DNA from 4 places in the Pantoea sp. S-LA4 genome. Region 3 is predicted to be linked to each of the others. Evidence: riboswitches for the same ligand, from Rfam matches in the RefSeq annotation. Region 3 holds a riboswitch; each other region holds the start of a gene.

Region 1 (3,833 bases), on a different contig from region 3:
GAGCCAGCGCAAACACCGGAATCGCCTGGCTGGTGAGGACCAGCGGCATCATCCAGCGTTGCAGACGCGGCGAAAACGTCATGCCCAGCGCCAGCAGAGCGCCGAGCGCGACGCCGGTGATCATCCCGCAGAGGATCTCGGTGAGGGTAATCAGGCTGTGATAGCCGAGCCAGGCTTTGTTCGCCCATAACGCCTGTGCCACCGCAACGGGCGAAGGCAGCAGAAACGCCGGAATCGACGTCAGGGTGATCAGCCACCACAGCGCAATCAGTCCACTAAACAGGGTGATGCCGCGCCACATTCTGGCTAAACCGTTAAGCTGTTTCATCCGGCCACCTCTGACAGTGACAGTTTTTGCAGTAGGGCTGCCTGACTCTCTATGACGCCGATATCGTTCGGCACGCGCGGCGGCTGGCCCGGCAACGGCTGACAGGATTCCAGACCGGAGGCGCTGAGTATCAGCATCTGATGGCTCAGCCGACAGGCTTCCGCCGCATCATGGGTGATCAGCAAAACGGTATGATGTGCCAGCACCTCCGCCGCCAGTGTTTGAATCTGATGGCGGGTCAGGGCATCAAGTGCGGAAAAAGGCTCATCCATCAGGACGATCGGTTTGCGCGCATACAGCGTGCGGGCCAGCGCAGCCCGTTGCCGCATCCCGCCGGAGAGCGTCGCGGGCCGCGCCGTTGCGTGACGATGGAGACCTACCCGCTCCAGCAGATGTTGCGCCCAGAGGCGGTCCGGTTTTTCACCCTTCAGACGGCTGGCAAGGCAGACATTTTGCTCAATGCTCAGCCACGGATAGAGCAAATCTTGCTGGCCCATCCAGGCGATCCGGCCAGCCAGCGGCAGGCCATCACTGCCGCTAATCACTCCGGATGTCGGCGGCGTCAGGCCAGCGATGACGCGCATTAAGGTACTCTTTCCGATACCGCTGGCACCGAGCAGGGCAGTGAAACTTGCCGGGAGAATCTCCAGACTGAGCCGGTCAAACAGCCGATGCGCGGCAAAATCGACGCAAAGGTCACGGATTGAGATGCCGGGCGGCAGTAATGCTCCTGAGTCGCTCATGGTGACAAAGGGGATTGATGATTGAGCCCCATCTGCCAGAAGGCGGATTCCAGTTGGGTGGCGGTGGTGAAGAGGGTTGCCAGCCGTTCAAAACGCGCTGCGCCGGCGCGCTGCCGGGCCAGCGTTTCGAACAGTGCCAGTGAGGCTCTGACGCCCGCCAGATAATCGGCATCGCCATAATTCTCTATCCAGGCGGCATAAGGATTACCGTCGAACAGCGTGGCGGGAGCCTGTAACAGCCTCAGGCCGATTTCGGCATAGCCTGCAACGCACGGCATCAGCACGGTCAGCAGCTCCAGCGCATCTCCACTGTGGCCGACATCCAGCACGTAGCGGGTGTAGTTGAATGTTTCAACCGCTTCGGTCTGACTGAGCAGCGCGGCTTCGCTGATCCCCCATTGCTGGCAGTAAGCCCGATGCAGCGGCAGTTCATTGACGATGGCATTGAGAGAGGCCGTTGCGGTTCGCAGCGCGACCGGATCGTGCAGTTTGCTGACCAGCAGCCCATAGGCGCGGGCAAAATGCAGCAGGAACAGATAATCCTGGGTGAGATAATGCCGAAAGGCGGCCGCTGGCAGCGTGCCCTGAGCGAGCTGCTGCACAAAATCGTGAGAGACATAGGCGTGCCAGTGATCGCCAGCCCGTTGTCGCAGGCGGCCATAAAAGCCGGTTTCAAAAAGTGAAAGTGACATGGGATCTCCAGTGACTGTTGGTTAACGAAAAGTGTTAACTCAGGGAGATCCGGGCATACGGTGAAGAACAGGCAATGATGCAGGAGATGTTGCAGAAGACTCTGCCGACCCGTCCCTTCGCTGGCATGACCCAGATCAGGTTCAAAGGGTTCGGTTTGCACCATCTCAGCCCATAACAGGACACCCCTCGGAGACGTTTGTTATACGATAATTGTCAGCGGAATACAACGGCACGCCGCCGGCCTGCAACAGCCGATGGCACCGCTAAACCGCTGCGGTTTAGCGGGCTAAGCCAGTGACGTTGTCACTCAAGATCTTCACCGTTACTGGCGATCACCTTTTTATACCACCAGAACGATTTTTTCCGACTGCGGGCCAGCGTTCCCCGGCCAAGGTCGTCCCGATCCACATAGACAAACCCGTAGCGTTTACTCATTTCGCCGGTTGATGCGGCCACCAGATCGATGCAGCCCCAGCTGGTATAGCCGAGCACCGGCACGCCATCGGCGATGGCGTCGCCCATCGCCCGGATATGCTCACGCAGATAGCTGATGCGGTAATCATCTTCAATCTCACCCTGAGCGTTAATCGTATCCCGTGCGCCAAGGCCATTTTCCACCAGGAACAGCGGCTTCTGGTAGCGGTCATACATCATATTCATGGTGATGCGTAACCCAAGCGGATCGATGCCCCAGCCCCATTCGCTGCGCGTCAGATGGGGATTAGTCAGAGACTTCACTACGTTGGCGGCGCTGCTGTTAAGCTCGTTCATCTCCGCCGACGCGCAACGCGAGGCGTAGTAACTGAACGAGACGAAATCGACGCTGTTTTTCAGGATTTCCGCATCGCCGTCGGCTATCTCCAGACTGACTCCTTTTTCACGGAACAGCCGCGCCGCATAGGCGGGATAGTATCCGCGCGCCTGCACATCAATGAAGAACAGGTTTTCGCGATCTTTCTCCAGTGCCGCCCAGACATCTTCCGGTTTGCTTGACCAGGGATAGAAATTGCCGCCCGCCAGCATACAGCCCACCTGATTCGCCGGGTTAATCTCATGGGCGATTCGGGTCACCAGCGCGCTGGCCACCAGTTCATGATGGGCGGCCTGGTACTTCACCTGGTCGTGATTTTCATCCGCCTCAAATACCAGTCCGGCCCCGGAGAACGGGCTGTGCAGCAAGATATTGATCTCATTAAAGGTCAGCCAGTATTTCACCAGACCGTCAAAGGCCTCGAAACAGCTGCGGGCATAGCGGGCAAAAAAGTCGATCATTTTGCGATTCCGCCACGAGCCATATTCGGTCACCAGATGCATCGGTACGTCAAAGTGGCACAGGGTGACCAGCGGTTCGATATTGTATTTCCGGCACTCTTCAAACACCGCGCGGTAGAAGGCAATCCCCTCCGGATTCGGCGTCAGTTCATCACCATTCGGATAGAGCCGGCTCCAGGCGATGGAGGTGCGAAATACGCTGAATCCCATTTCCGCCATCAGCGCGATGTCTTCCGCATAGCGATGATAGAAATCAATGGCGTCATGGCTGGGGTAAAACTCATCCTCGCGCAGGGTGAAACGCCGCTCCAGCCCGAGTTTCACCGGCATCCGATGCGGGCCGTGGGGGATCATATCAACGGTGGTTAAGCCCTTTCCGCCTTCACGATAGCCACCCTCAGCCTGGTTGGCGGCTAACGCACCGCCCCATAAAAATCCTTGCGGGAATCTTGATTCAGACATGACATCCTCTGTTTTCGGGTCAGCATGGCCCATTAGTTAGCGTTAATCGCGTTGGTGCGCTCGGATGCAGGCGTTGCTGCTGGCGCGGGCGACGGTTCGGTTTCAGGGATGTCCTCGAAACCTAAAATCAGCGTCAGCACAAAGGACAGTACCACCGACAGCACCATCACGGCGGCAACCCAGACCATAGACATAGGGTTGGCGGGATCGAAAAATTGTACGCTGGTAAACAGGCCAGGCGAGGCCATTGAATGACTGGCCAGTCCGCCAATCCCGGCCACCGCACCACAGATAAAGCCGCTGATTAAGCAGGCGATCAGCGGACGTTTTAGCCG
Region 2 (3,833 bases), 2.0 Mb from region 3:
CTGGCTGACCTGCTGCACTGCTCGCGTCGTCATATGCGTAATTTACTCAACCGGATGCAGGCTGCCGGCTGGTTGATCTGGCAGGCTGAGGCCGGACGCGGTAAGCGCTCGCAGCTCACTTTTTGCTACACCGGCCTGGCGCTACAGCAGCAGCGGGCGGAGGATCTGCTGGAGCAGGATCGCATCGATCAGCTGGTGCAGCTGGTCGGCGATAAAAATCAGGTCAGGCAGATGATTGGCGCCCACCTTGGCCGCAGCTTCCGCCAGGGCAAACACATTCTGCGGGTGCTTTACTACCGTCCGCTGCTTAATCTTCAACCCGGCTCCGCCCTGCGCCGCTCCGAAACCCATATTGCCCGCCAGATTTTCAACGGCCTGACGCGCATAAATGAGGAAAACGGGGAAATCGAGGCTGATATCGCCCACCACTGGCAGCAAACCTCCCCGCTACACTGGCGCTTCTTTCTGCGTCCGGCGATTCGCTTTCATCATGGTCGCGAGCTGGAGATGGCCGACGTGATCGATTCGCTGGAACGTCAGCGCCAGCAGCCGCTGTTTTCCCACATTCAGCAGATCGACTCGCCCGCGCCCTGGACGCTGGATATCACCTTAAACCAGCCCGACGACTGGTTACCCTGGTTGCTGGCCAGCGTCAGCGCCATGATCCTGCCGCGCGAGTGGCCGACGCTGCGCGACTTTGCCCGCCAGCCGATTGGCACCGGCCCGTACAGCGTGATCCGCAATCAGGAAAGCCAGCTGAAGATTGAAGCCTTTGATGATTACTTCGGCTTTCGCGCCCTGATTGATGACGTCTCTATCTGGGTCTTGCCGGATATCAGCGACGAACTGGTCTATGCGGGCGTACGTCTGCAGGGCGACGGCGCAGATGAGGTGCAGGAAGAGAGCCGCCTCGAAGAGGGTTGCTACTATTTGCTGTTCGATCAGCGCTCAGAGAAGGGCCGCGACGAGGCGATACGGCGCTGGGTCAGCTATCTGTTTAACCCTATCGCCCTGCTCAATCATGCTGGCGTGGGTTATCAGCGCTACTGGTTTCCAGCCTATGGCCTGCTGCCGCGCTGGCATCACCGGCGCGATCTGACGCCGGTAGAAAAGCCGCCCGGCCTGACCCATCTGACGCTGACCTGGTATAGCCAGCACGTCGAGCACGAAGGGATCGCCAATGCATTGCGTCCGCTGCTGGCGCAGCACGGCGTCACGCTGGAGACCCGCGAGATCAGCTACGAAAGCTGGTATCAGGGTGAAGCGGAAAGTGACATCTGGCTCGGCAGCGTGAACTTTACCCTGCCGCTGAATTATTCACTGTTTGCGCAGCTGTATGAGATCCCGCTGCTGCATCACTGCCTGCCGATTGACTGGCAGGCTGATGCCGCCCGCTGGCGCGAAAAGGCGCTGCCGCTGGCGGAATGGAGTAAGCGGTTAGTGGAAGACGCCGGGCTGCATCCACTGTTTCATCACTGGCTGCTGCTGGAAGGTCAGCGCAGTATGCGCGGCGTACGGATGAATACGCTGGGCTGGTTCGATTTTAAATCGGCCTGGTTTGCGCCGCCCGCGCTGTAACGCTTTCGCGCTACGGCTGAAATGACTAGAATGTGACGTTCTCAACGGGGTGCCGCGTGCGGCTGAGAAAGACCCGTCGAACCTGATTCGGTTAATACCGACGTAGGGATTTGAGAGACCTGCTGCTCAGATCCTTTGCGACTCATCCCCTATTCTCCCGAAGGAGCGCAAAGTGTTAAACAAAGTTCTGCCACTGCTGCTGTTACTCTCCACGCCGGTCCTGGCGGCTAAACCGGTGCTCACGGTCTACACCTACGACTCCTTCTCCGCTGACTGGGGCCCAGGCCCGGCGATTAAAAAAGCCTTTGAAGCGCAGTGCGACTGCGAACTGAAATTTGTCACGCTGGAAGATGGCGTATCGCTGCTGAATCGCGTGCGGATGGAAGGCAAAAACAGCAAAGCCGATGTGGTACTGGGACTGGATAACAACCTGCTGCAGGCGGCGCAAAAAACCGGCCTGTTCGCCGCCAGTCAGGTCGATACCGCGCAACTAACGCTACCGGGCGGCTGGCACGACAGCACCTTTATCCCGTTTGACTACGGCTATTTCGCCTTCGTCTATGACAAAACCCGCCTGAAAAATCCGCCGAAAAGCCTGAAAGAGCTGGTAGAGAGCCCGGAAAAATGGCGGGTGATCTACGAAGATCCGCGCACCAGTACGCCGGGATTAGGTCTGCTGCTGTGGATGCAAAAAGTCTATGGCGATCAGGCACCGCAGGCGTGGCAAAAGCTGGCGCAGAAAACCGTGACCGTCACCAAGGGCTGGAGTGAAGCCTACGGCCTGTTTCTAAAAGGGGAAGGCGATCTGGTGCTGAGCTATACCACCTCGCCGGCCTACCACCTCATCGAAGAGAAAAAAGAGAACTACGCCGCCGCGCCGTTTGCCGAAGGTCACTATCTGCAGGTTGAGGTCGCCGCACAGTTAGCCAGCAGCAAACAGCCGAAACTGGCGCAGCAGTTCATGCAATTTATGGTGTCGCCTGCGTTCCAGAACACCATCCCGACCGGCAACTGGATGTATCCGGTGATCAACACCACCCTGCCGGCCGGATTTTCGACACTGAAGGTGCCCGCCACCGCGCTGCAATACTCGCCGGAAGAGGTTGCCAGCCAGCGTTCAGGCTGGATTAGCCAGTGGCAACGCGCCGTCAGCCGCTGATGCCGCGCTGGCTGATTCCTGGTTCGCTCGCCACGCTGCTGTTAATCAGCGTGGCGCTGTTCGCCTTTGGCTCACTGTGGAATGCCGCGCCGGTCACCGACTGGCGCAGCGTGCTGCAGGACGCGTATCTGCATCACGTTATCGCCTTCTCCTTTGGTCAGGCGCTGCTCTCTGCCCTGCTGTCGCTGCTGCCCGCCCTGCCGCTGGCCCGCGCCCTTTATCGACGCCGCTTTCCCGGCCGCCAGTTATTGCTGCGCCTGTGCGCCATGACGCTGGTGCTGCCGGTGCTGGTGGCGGTGTTCGGCTTGCTGACGGTCTATGGTCGCGTCGGCTGGCTGGCGCAGATTTGTCAGCTGATCGGCATCGATTATCGCTTCTCGCCCTATGGGTTGCAGGGCATTTTGCTGGCACACGTCTTTTTTAACCTGCCGCTGGCGACGCGCCTGATGCTGCAGGCGCTGGAAAGTATTCCGGCGGAACAGCGCCAGCTGGCGGCGCAGCTTGATCTGCGCGGCTGGCACCACTTTCGCTTGCTGGAGTGGCCGTGGCTGCGTCGTCAGCTGCTGCCGACCGGCGCGCTGATCTTTATGCTCTGCTTCGCCAGCTTCGCCACCGTGCTTTCGCTGGGCGGCGGGCCGCAGGCCACCACCATTGAACTGGCGATCTTCCAGGCGCTCAGTTACGACTACGATCCCGGACGGGCCGCCCTGCTGGCGCTGATCCAGCTCGGCTGCTGTCTGACGCTGGTGCTGCTTAGCCAGCGTTTCAGCAAGGCGATTCCCGTCGGCACCAGCCAGCTGCACGGCTGGCGCGATCCGCAGGATTCGCGCCTGGCGCAGCTGACCGATGGCCTGCTGATTGTGCTGGCGTTACTGCTGCTGTTGCCGCCGCTGGCGGCAGTGGTGGTGGATGGTTTGCACGGCGGGTTGCGCGGCGCGCTGGCCCAGCCAGCACTGTGGCAGGCGACGCTGACCTCGTTGCGTATTGCGCTGGGTGCCGGTCTGCTCTGTGTCACACTGACGCTGATGCTGCTGTGGAGCAGTCGCGAGTTGCGACTGCGCCAGCATCCGGTCGCGGCGCAGCTGATCGACACCAG
Region 3 (3,833 bases):
ACGTGACTCGGGTGTCCTTGCTGGTGAAGACTGAGAAATACCCGTTGAACCTGAACTGGATAATGCCAGCGTTTTTATTGTTACTATTATAATTTAAATCAATGTGTTATGTGTTTTTCCTGTTTTGTTAAGCCGTACCATATCAATGCGCAATAAATGAAACATACAACCATACGTCGTACCATCAAACGTAACGGTTTTTAGAACGTCCGTTTTCGTCTGTCCGATAATTAGTTTTCTGTAAGACGTTAGGGGCCGATAGCCACACTGCCAGGCTAAATAAGTCACAGATCAAATATAACGAGGATAGCAGCGGCACTATCTACCGAGCGGAGAAAGCGGGCAGGGAAAACAGAGAATACTAAACAACAAGTGGTGATCTATTCTAAACTTATCGAGATGGGATTTCGCGGTTTTTTTCATCGACAGTGGAAACAATATTCTCGCTTGTGTCCGGAAAAACATGTCCAAGATAGGCGTAGTCTTAGCTGATTTACGCTATCAGCTTGGTATCCAGCAGCTTGACGGTTATGTACATAGGCAATTAGTTCACAATTTACGGAACACCATCATTTCAATCAGACTGGCTGGTTACCTTGGCGCACTTGTAGTATGTGCTTGAATATGAAAAAAAACGTCACAAGGATCATATGGAGATGCTTTCATATTTTCCTATGAAAAATGTTTGTTACGTCATTGATAGATTGTGTTGTAAAAGCTAATTGTTTGGTAAATGTCATAGTTTTAGTGAAATTTGGGTGATATAAATTAGGTGAAAATATGGTGTGCTAAGTAAAGCTATTGTTTTATACACAGCTAACATAAAGGATTGATGATGTTTATAAAAAAACTGAAGGTTGAGAACTTTAAAGGATTTCATGGGGAAAATAATAAATTGGAATTTAATATTCCCGATGGTGAAACTGAAGGTAGTGGGCTTAATGTTTTTGTTGGTGAAAATAATGCTGGGAAATCCACCGTTTTTGAAGTTATAGATTTTATTAAAGATGGCACTAAAAAAAACATCGAAGATATTATAAGCAAGTCAATTCCGGACGATATTCCTGAAAAACTTTCAGCTGAGTTAACTTTTACTGGTAATTTATCAGAAGTAATTGCTGCTCATGTACAAACAAATAAAGTTGCAGCATTCTCTTCGCATATTTATGAAAGTGAGGGTGTGAGTTATTTTAGAGTCAAGAGATGTAGCGAGGTTGGTGAGAAGAAAATATTATTTTGGAACGGAGATGAGTTTGTTAATCCAAGCGGCATAGATGCGCCTTTTAAGAAATTTTATGATAATAATTTCATTTGGGCTGATACAAATCCAAGCAATGAAGCAAAATTTGGGTCTACAACTATATGTGGTTCTCTTTTAAAAGAGATAGCATTGGGCCATATTGCAACAGACGAGTATAGAGCGTTTTCGGAACAGTATCATCTCGTATTCAATCATCCTGAATCAGAATTGAGGCAGAAAATATCTTTAGTTGAAAATCAGGTTAAGGATGTTTTTTCCTCTCAATTTGGTATGGCAAATATTTCTTTCATTTTTGAAGAGTTGCAAGTAGAGAATTTCTTCAAAACTATTTCTATCATGATTGATGATGGGGTAAATGTCCCTATGGGAGAAAAGGGGCATGGTATGCAAAGGGCGCTGGCCTTATCATTACTTCAGGTTTACGCTGAGATAACATGTAATGCTCATGGTGCAGGTATAAGCAAGCCATTTTATCTTTTCATTGACGAACCCGAAATTTGTCTTCATCCATCAGGCCAACAAAAACTTTTAGAGGCTTTGATGCTTATATCTAAAAGTAGACAGGTCTTTGTTACAACGCATTCTCCTTTTATTTTGTCTTCTCCTTATCTTAAAAATGTTGGCCTGTTTGTTTTCAAAAAAGAGAATAACAAAAATATTGTGGAAAGAGCTGATACGTCCCCATGGTTTCCTTGGTCTCCATCTTGGGGTGAGATTAACTTTAAAGCATACAATCTAGCAACTGTTGAATTGCATAATGAATTATATGGTTATTTGCAAGAGAAAAAATCCTGCCCCAGTGAAAGAGCAATGGAACAATGGTTAAGTTCGAACGGGATTGCGCTTGATAAAATATGGGTTAAGGAGGTTAAAAGTGTTGCGCAATCTCCTGTGGATACTTCGTTGCAAACATTCATCCGTAATCATATACACCATCCAGAAAATATTACAATGCAATCTCATCGTTACACACAACAAGAATTATTAAATTCGATTCAGCAAATGATTGGGTTTTTGTAAATTCAAATGCGAGCAATTTGGTTTTATGTCAATCAGTTTTAAATGACTGGCATCATCCGGGAGGGTTTTTTTTGTCTCTAGAATTTATATTTTGGGACGCATCCAGGGATACAAGTTGGGACACAGCGCATTTTTTAGGGTTGAGACTTTGGCTTCCCACTGGCATTATCCAGAACATGAATAAATGAAATGCTAATCAAAAGTTTTTGATTTTATTCTATATGACTCGGGGTGCCCTTCCACGTGAAGGCTGAGAAATACCCGTTGAACCTGAACTGGATAATGCCAGCGTAGGGAAGTCTGATGCCTGACCGCATTCGCCTTCTTGTTCGCCGGTTGGGAGCTATGATGAATCATCAATCTCAACACCTTTCTGCTGCGCAATTCGCGCCCATTCTGCACCGCTTCCGTCGCCAGTCACCACTGGTGCACTGCATGACCAATGACGTGGTTCAAAACTTTACCGCCAATGTGCTGCTGGCGCTTAACGCTTCGCCAGCGATGGTGATTGATGCAGAGGAGGCCGCGCAGTTCAGCGGTTTTGCCGATGCCTTGTCAATTAATGTCGGGACGCTGACCGCTGAGCGCCAGCAGGCGATGCAGGCGGCGATCACGGCTGCCCGTCAGGCCGGCACGCCCTGGACGCTGGATCCGGTGGCCGTTGGAGCACTGACGCTGCGCACGACTTTCTGTCAGCAGCTGCTGAGCCAGCAACCGGCGGTGATCCGGGGGAATGCCTCAGAGATTCTGACGCTGGCGCAGCAGGCCGGCGGCGGACGCGGAGTAGACAGCCTGCATCAGGCGGATGTGGCGCTGGAGGCGGCCCGGCAACTGGCCCGTGACTATCAGACGCTGGTGATCGTGACCGGCGAAGTGGACTACGCTACCGACGGTCTGCGGACTTTTGCCATTCACGGCGGCAGCCCGCTGATGACGCGGGTGGTCGGCACCGGCTGCGCGTTGTCGGCGGTGGTGGCGGCCTTTAGCAGTCTGACCGGTGACCGGCTGCTCAACGTGGCGACGGCCTGTCAGGTGATGGCACGCGCCGGTGAGCAGGCAGCGGCAGGCTCGACCGGTCCCGGCAGTTTTGCCACGGCGTTTCTTGATGCGCTCTGGACGCTGGAGGTGAACCATGAAGCGCATTAATGCCCTGACCATCGCCGGTACCGATCCCAGCGGCGGAGCGGGGATTCAGGCCGATCTGAAAACCTTTTCGGCGCTAGGCGCTTATGGCACCAGCGTGATCACCGCGCTGGTGGCGCAGAATACCCGAGGCGTCCAGTCGGTCTACCGCATCGATCCTGACTTTGTCGCCGCTCAGCTCGATTCAGTGCTGGATGATGTGCGTATCGACAGCGCGAAAATCGGCATGTTATCGGAAACCGCGATAGTAGAACGGGTCGCGGCACGGCTGAAGCGCGCTGAAATTCCCTTTGTGGTACTGGATACGGTGATGGTGGCGAAAAGCGGCGATGCGCTGCTCTCGCCGGATGCAATTGCCAGCGTGCGCGAACTGTTACTGCCTCAGGTGTCGCTGATCACGCCGAATCTG
Region 4 (3,833 bases), 1.7 Mb from region 3:
AAGCTCACCACCGCGGCGGCGAAATTGTTCAGACATCTGAGCCATACCCACCTCAATCGGCTCAGCGCTGGCTTGCTGGCGTGCGGCAAAATCCCGCACCTCCTGCGATATTTTCATTGAGCAGAACTTTGGGCCGCACATTGAACAGAAATGCGCCACCTTGCCTGACTCCTGCGGCAGGGTTTCATCATGCATGGCGCGCGCGGTATGGGGATCGAGCGCCAGATTAAACTGATCTTCCCAGCGAAATTCAAAGCGCGCTTTTGACATCGCGTTATCGCGGATCTGCGCACCCGGATGGCCTTTGGCGAGATCGGCGGCATGAGCGGCAATCTTGTAGGTGATCAATCCCTGCTTCACATCCTCTTTATTTGGCAGCCCAAGATGCTCTTTGGGGGTGACATAACAGAGCATGGCGCAGCCAAACCAGCCAATCATGGCGGCACCGATACCTGATGTAATGTGGTCATAGCCGGGCGCAATGTCAGTAGTGAGCGGCCCAAGCGTATAGAAGGGCGCTTCATGGCAATGGTCGAGCTGCTCCGTCATGTTGCGGCGGATCATATGCATCGGGACGTGGCCGGGGCCTTCAATCATCACCTGCACATCATATTCCCAGGCGATCTTTGTCAGCTCTCCCAGCGTACGCAGTTCGGCAAATTGCGCTTCGTCATTCGCATCCTGAATCGAGCCTGGACGTAAACCATCACCCAGCGACAGTGAGACATCGTAGGCGGCACAGATTTCACAGATTTCGCGGAAATGCTGATAGAGAAAGCTCTCCTGATGATGCGACAGGCACCATTTCGCCATGATCGATCCGCCGCGCGAGACAATACCGGTCAACCGTTTTGCCGTCATCGGCACATAGCGCAGCAGCACGCCAGCATGGATGGTGAAGTAATCAACCCCTTGTTCCGCCTGTTCAAGCAGCGTATCGCGGAACACCGCCCAGTTAAGCGCTTCGGCCACGCCGTTCACTTTCTCCAGCGCCTGATAAATCGGCACTGTGCCGATCGGCACCGGGCTGTTTCGCAAAATCCACTCGCGCGTTTCATGAATATTCCGGCCGGTAGAGAGATCCATTACCGTATCGGCACCCCAGCGCGTTGACCAGACCAGCTTTTCGACCTCCTCCTCAATCGATGAGCTGACCGCTGAATTGCCGATGTTGGCATTTACCTTGACCAGAAAGTGACGGCCGATAATCATCGGTTCCGATTCAGGATGGTTAATGTTGGCGGGGATAATGGCCCGACCCGCGGCCACTTCCTGACGGACAAATTCGGGCGTGATGTTATCCGGCAGTTGCGCGCCAAAACTATGGCCGGGATGCTGTTGCAGCAAAATCTGGTCGCGGATTCGCTCACGGCCCATATTCTCTCGCAGGGCGATAAACTCCATTTCCGGCGTAACGATGCCCTGACGCGCATAATGCATCTGTGTGACGCAACGGCCGGTAAGGGCGCGGCGCGGCACAGGCAGCGCGTTAAAACGCAGATGATCGAGGCTTTCATCCGCCAGACGCTGCTGGGTATAGCCTGAACTGCGCTGCGGCAGTGGCTGGCTGTCATGACGTTCTTCGATCCAGCCGGCACGCAGTTTCGTCAGTCCGCGATGCAGATCGATCTGCGCGGCGGGATCGCCATAGGGGCCGGCGGTATCATAGACCGGCACCGCATCATTCGGCTCATAGCGCGGCTGATCCTGGCTGCCACCGATGTGGGTCGGGCTGAGCCTGATTTCGCGCATTGGCACGCGAATATCCTCCCGGCTGCCGGTGATCCAGATACGTTCAGAACGGGGGAACGCGTTGCCGCCTTGCAGTGAATCGATAAATTCCTGGGCCTGGGCACGCTGTTCACGACGGGTCATTTTTGAGTCAGACATAGCAATCTTCCAGTTGAGTGGGAATGATGCTTGTCCGGAGTTCGGCAGGAGTAACAGCACGGGCAGCGCAAAACACTGGCGTACTGGCAATATTTACTCTTGTTCCCTTCGCAGGTTCTAACCTGATCAGGTTCCGCGGATCCCGAATTAACGGTCTCAGCCCAATTGGGCACTCCGACAAGAAGACGTTTTACGCTGCGCCGATAGGCACCGGCTTAAAACGATAACTTTTAAACAGAAAAAAGGTTCATCAGGCCTGAGCCGCCAGAACCCTTTCAGCATAAAAGGGCTGTAACAGAATCACAACCCCTTTACCGGTGATTAAGGTTACGCCGGACGAGCCATCTGGCTGTCATTGGCTACCGGCGGGGGGGCCAGATGGTTGTCCCATGCCAGCTGGATCAGCTTATCTTCCAGCGTGAAGCGCGCTTCCAGCACTTCACCAACTTCAGACAACGCCTGCTGGAACGTCATGCAGTTATCGTCATCGATCGCCTGCTGCAAATGGCCATCGTACAGTTGCATCAGGCGCTCGGTGTTGGCTTCCAGCGGCGGGTAAACCTGGGCCGCTGCGATCATCGGGCTGTCACCGCTCATCTCGCTGATGATGCGTTCATAAATACTAAAGTGACCGGCGGAGAGATAATCGACCAGGCCATGACAGAAGTTATCCAGCGCCTGCTCATCGAGGCGGGTCAGAGCTTCTTTTTTCGGTTTCAGGCCGACCAGATGGTAATAGGTCACTAACAGCTGGCGACGGGCTTCCAGCCACGAATCGACCAGTTCGTTACTGCCACCTACGCGTTCGGCCAGGACGTCTAACTGGTTAAGCATATCTAACTCCATGTGAGTTATAGTTGTTTATCTACACACTTAACATCAGGACTTCAGCGTGCGAGTTGACGCTAAGGATGACGAAATAAATGCAATGCGAAATCTCAAGCGTAGACGCTGGATGGTGGATTGTCAGCCACGAGCAGAAACTTTGGTTGCCACAAGGTGATTTACCCCACGGAAGCGCCGAAAATTTCGGTCTGACTGGCACGAAAGCCCGACTGATTGGCGAGTGGCAGGGGGAAAACGTCTGGCTGATTTGCGAGCCGCGTTCAGAAAGCATGTTCTCGGTGCGGCAACTGATCGATCTGGATGTCGGGCTGTTTCAGCTGGCAGGTCGCGGCGTGCAGCTGGCGGAGTTCTACCGTTCGCATCGCTGGTGCGGCTACTGCGGCCACGAAATGCACCACAGTAAACATGAATTTGCCTGCCTGTGCAGCCATTGTCGCGAGCGATATTATCCGCAGATTGCGCCCTGCATCATCGTAGCGATCCGCCGTGGCGACCAGATCCTGCTGGCTAATCATGCCCGCCACCGCAATAAGGTCTATACCGTGCTGGCCGGTTTCGTCGAAGTGGGCGAGACGCTGGAGCAGGCGGTGGCGCGGGAAGTGATGGAAGAGAGCAACATCCGCGTTAAAAACGTGCGCTATGTCACCTCTCAGCCGTGGCCCTTCCCGCAGTCGCTGATGACGGCCTTTATGGCGGAGTATGACAGCGGCGATCTGCAACATGACGGCAAAGAGCTGTTAGATGCCGCCTGGTTCCGTTTTGATGCCTTACCTTTGCTGCCGCCACCGGGCACCGTGGCGCGTCGCCTGATTGAAGATACCGTCGCCCTGTGCCGCGCCGGAGCGTGAAAGTGCTACACTACACGCCTGAAATTGAGAGAGTAATAAGATGAGTGAACTGAAGAACGACCGTTATTTGCGTGCCCTGTTGCGTCAGCCAGTTGATGTGACGCCGGTGTGGATGATGCGCCAGGCCGGACGCTATTTGCCGGAATACAAAGCGACGCGCGCCGAAGCCGGTGATTTTATGTCGCTGTGTAAAAATGCCGAGCTGGCCTGTGAGGTAACGCTGCAGCCGCTGCGCCGTTATCCGCTGGA

Evidence for each region. Region 3 has a riboswitch for thiamine pyrophosphate ahead of thiM (hydroxyethylthiazole kinase). Riboswitches for the same ligand answer to the same signal wherever they lie in the genome.
Region 1: linked by a shared signal. The riboswitch ahead of tenA (thiaminase II) and the one ahead of thiM (hydroxyethylthiazole kinase) in region 3 are both predicted to bind thiamine pyrophosphate.
Region 2: linked by a shared signal. The riboswitch ahead of thiB (thiamine ABC transporter substrate binding subunit) and the one ahead of thiM (hydroxyethylthiazole kinase) in region 3 are both predicted to bind thiamine pyrophosphate.
Region 4: linked by a shared signal. The riboswitch ahead of thiC (phosphomethylpyrimidine synthase ThiC) and the one ahead of thiM (hydroxyethylthiazole kinase) in region 3 are both predicted to bind thiamine pyrophosphate.

The regions. Positions count from the first base shown of each region.
Region 1 covers NZ_JBTLRC010000004.1:259,937-263,769, forward strand. Annotated here, with positions in the region: gene ACX3P5_RS21765 (ABC transporter permease) at 1-328, opposite strand, end outside; gene ACX3P5_RS21770 (ABC transporter ATP-binding protein) at 325-1,071, opposite strand; gene tenA (thiaminase II) at 1,068-1,763, opposite strand; TPP riboswitch at 1,859-1,961, opposite strand; gene ACX3P5_RS21780 (6-phospho-beta-glucosidase) at 2,068-3,498, opposite strand; gene ascF (PTS cellobiose/arbutin/salicin transporter subunit IIBC) at 3,531-3,833, opposite strand, start outside.
Region 2 covers NZ_JBTLRC010000002.1:423,203-427,035, reverse strand. Annotated here, with positions in the region: gene sgrR (HTH-type transcriptional regulator SgrR) at 1-1,578, shown strand, start outside; TPP riboswitch at 1,614-1,705, shown strand; gene thiB (thiamine ABC transporter substrate binding subunit) at 1,751-2,737, shown strand; gene thiP (thiamine/thiamine pyrophosphate ABC transporter permease ThiP) at 2,713-3,833, shown strand, end outside.
Region 3 covers NZ_JBTLRC010000002.1:2,398,185-2,402,017, reverse strand. Annotated here, with positions in the region: gene ACX3P5_RS12080 (ATP-dependent nuclease) at 836-2,281, shown strand; TPP riboswitch at 2,499-2,595, shown strand; gene thiM (hydroxyethylthiazole kinase) at 2,630-3,427, shown strand; gene thiD (bifunctional hydroxymethylpyrimidine kinase/phosphomethylpyrimidine kinase) at 3,414-3,833, shown strand, end outside.
Region 4 covers NZ_JBTLRC010000002.1:4,073,888-4,077,720, forward strand. Annotated here, with positions in the region: gene thiC (phosphomethylpyrimidine synthase ThiC) at 1-1,890, opposite strand, end outside; TPP riboswitch at 1,977-2,077, opposite strand; gene rsd (sigma D regulator) at 2,218-2,724, opposite strand; gene nudC (NAD(+) diphosphatase) at 2,814-3,584, shown strand; gene hemE (uroporphyrinogen decarboxylase) at 3,625-3,833, shown strand, end outside.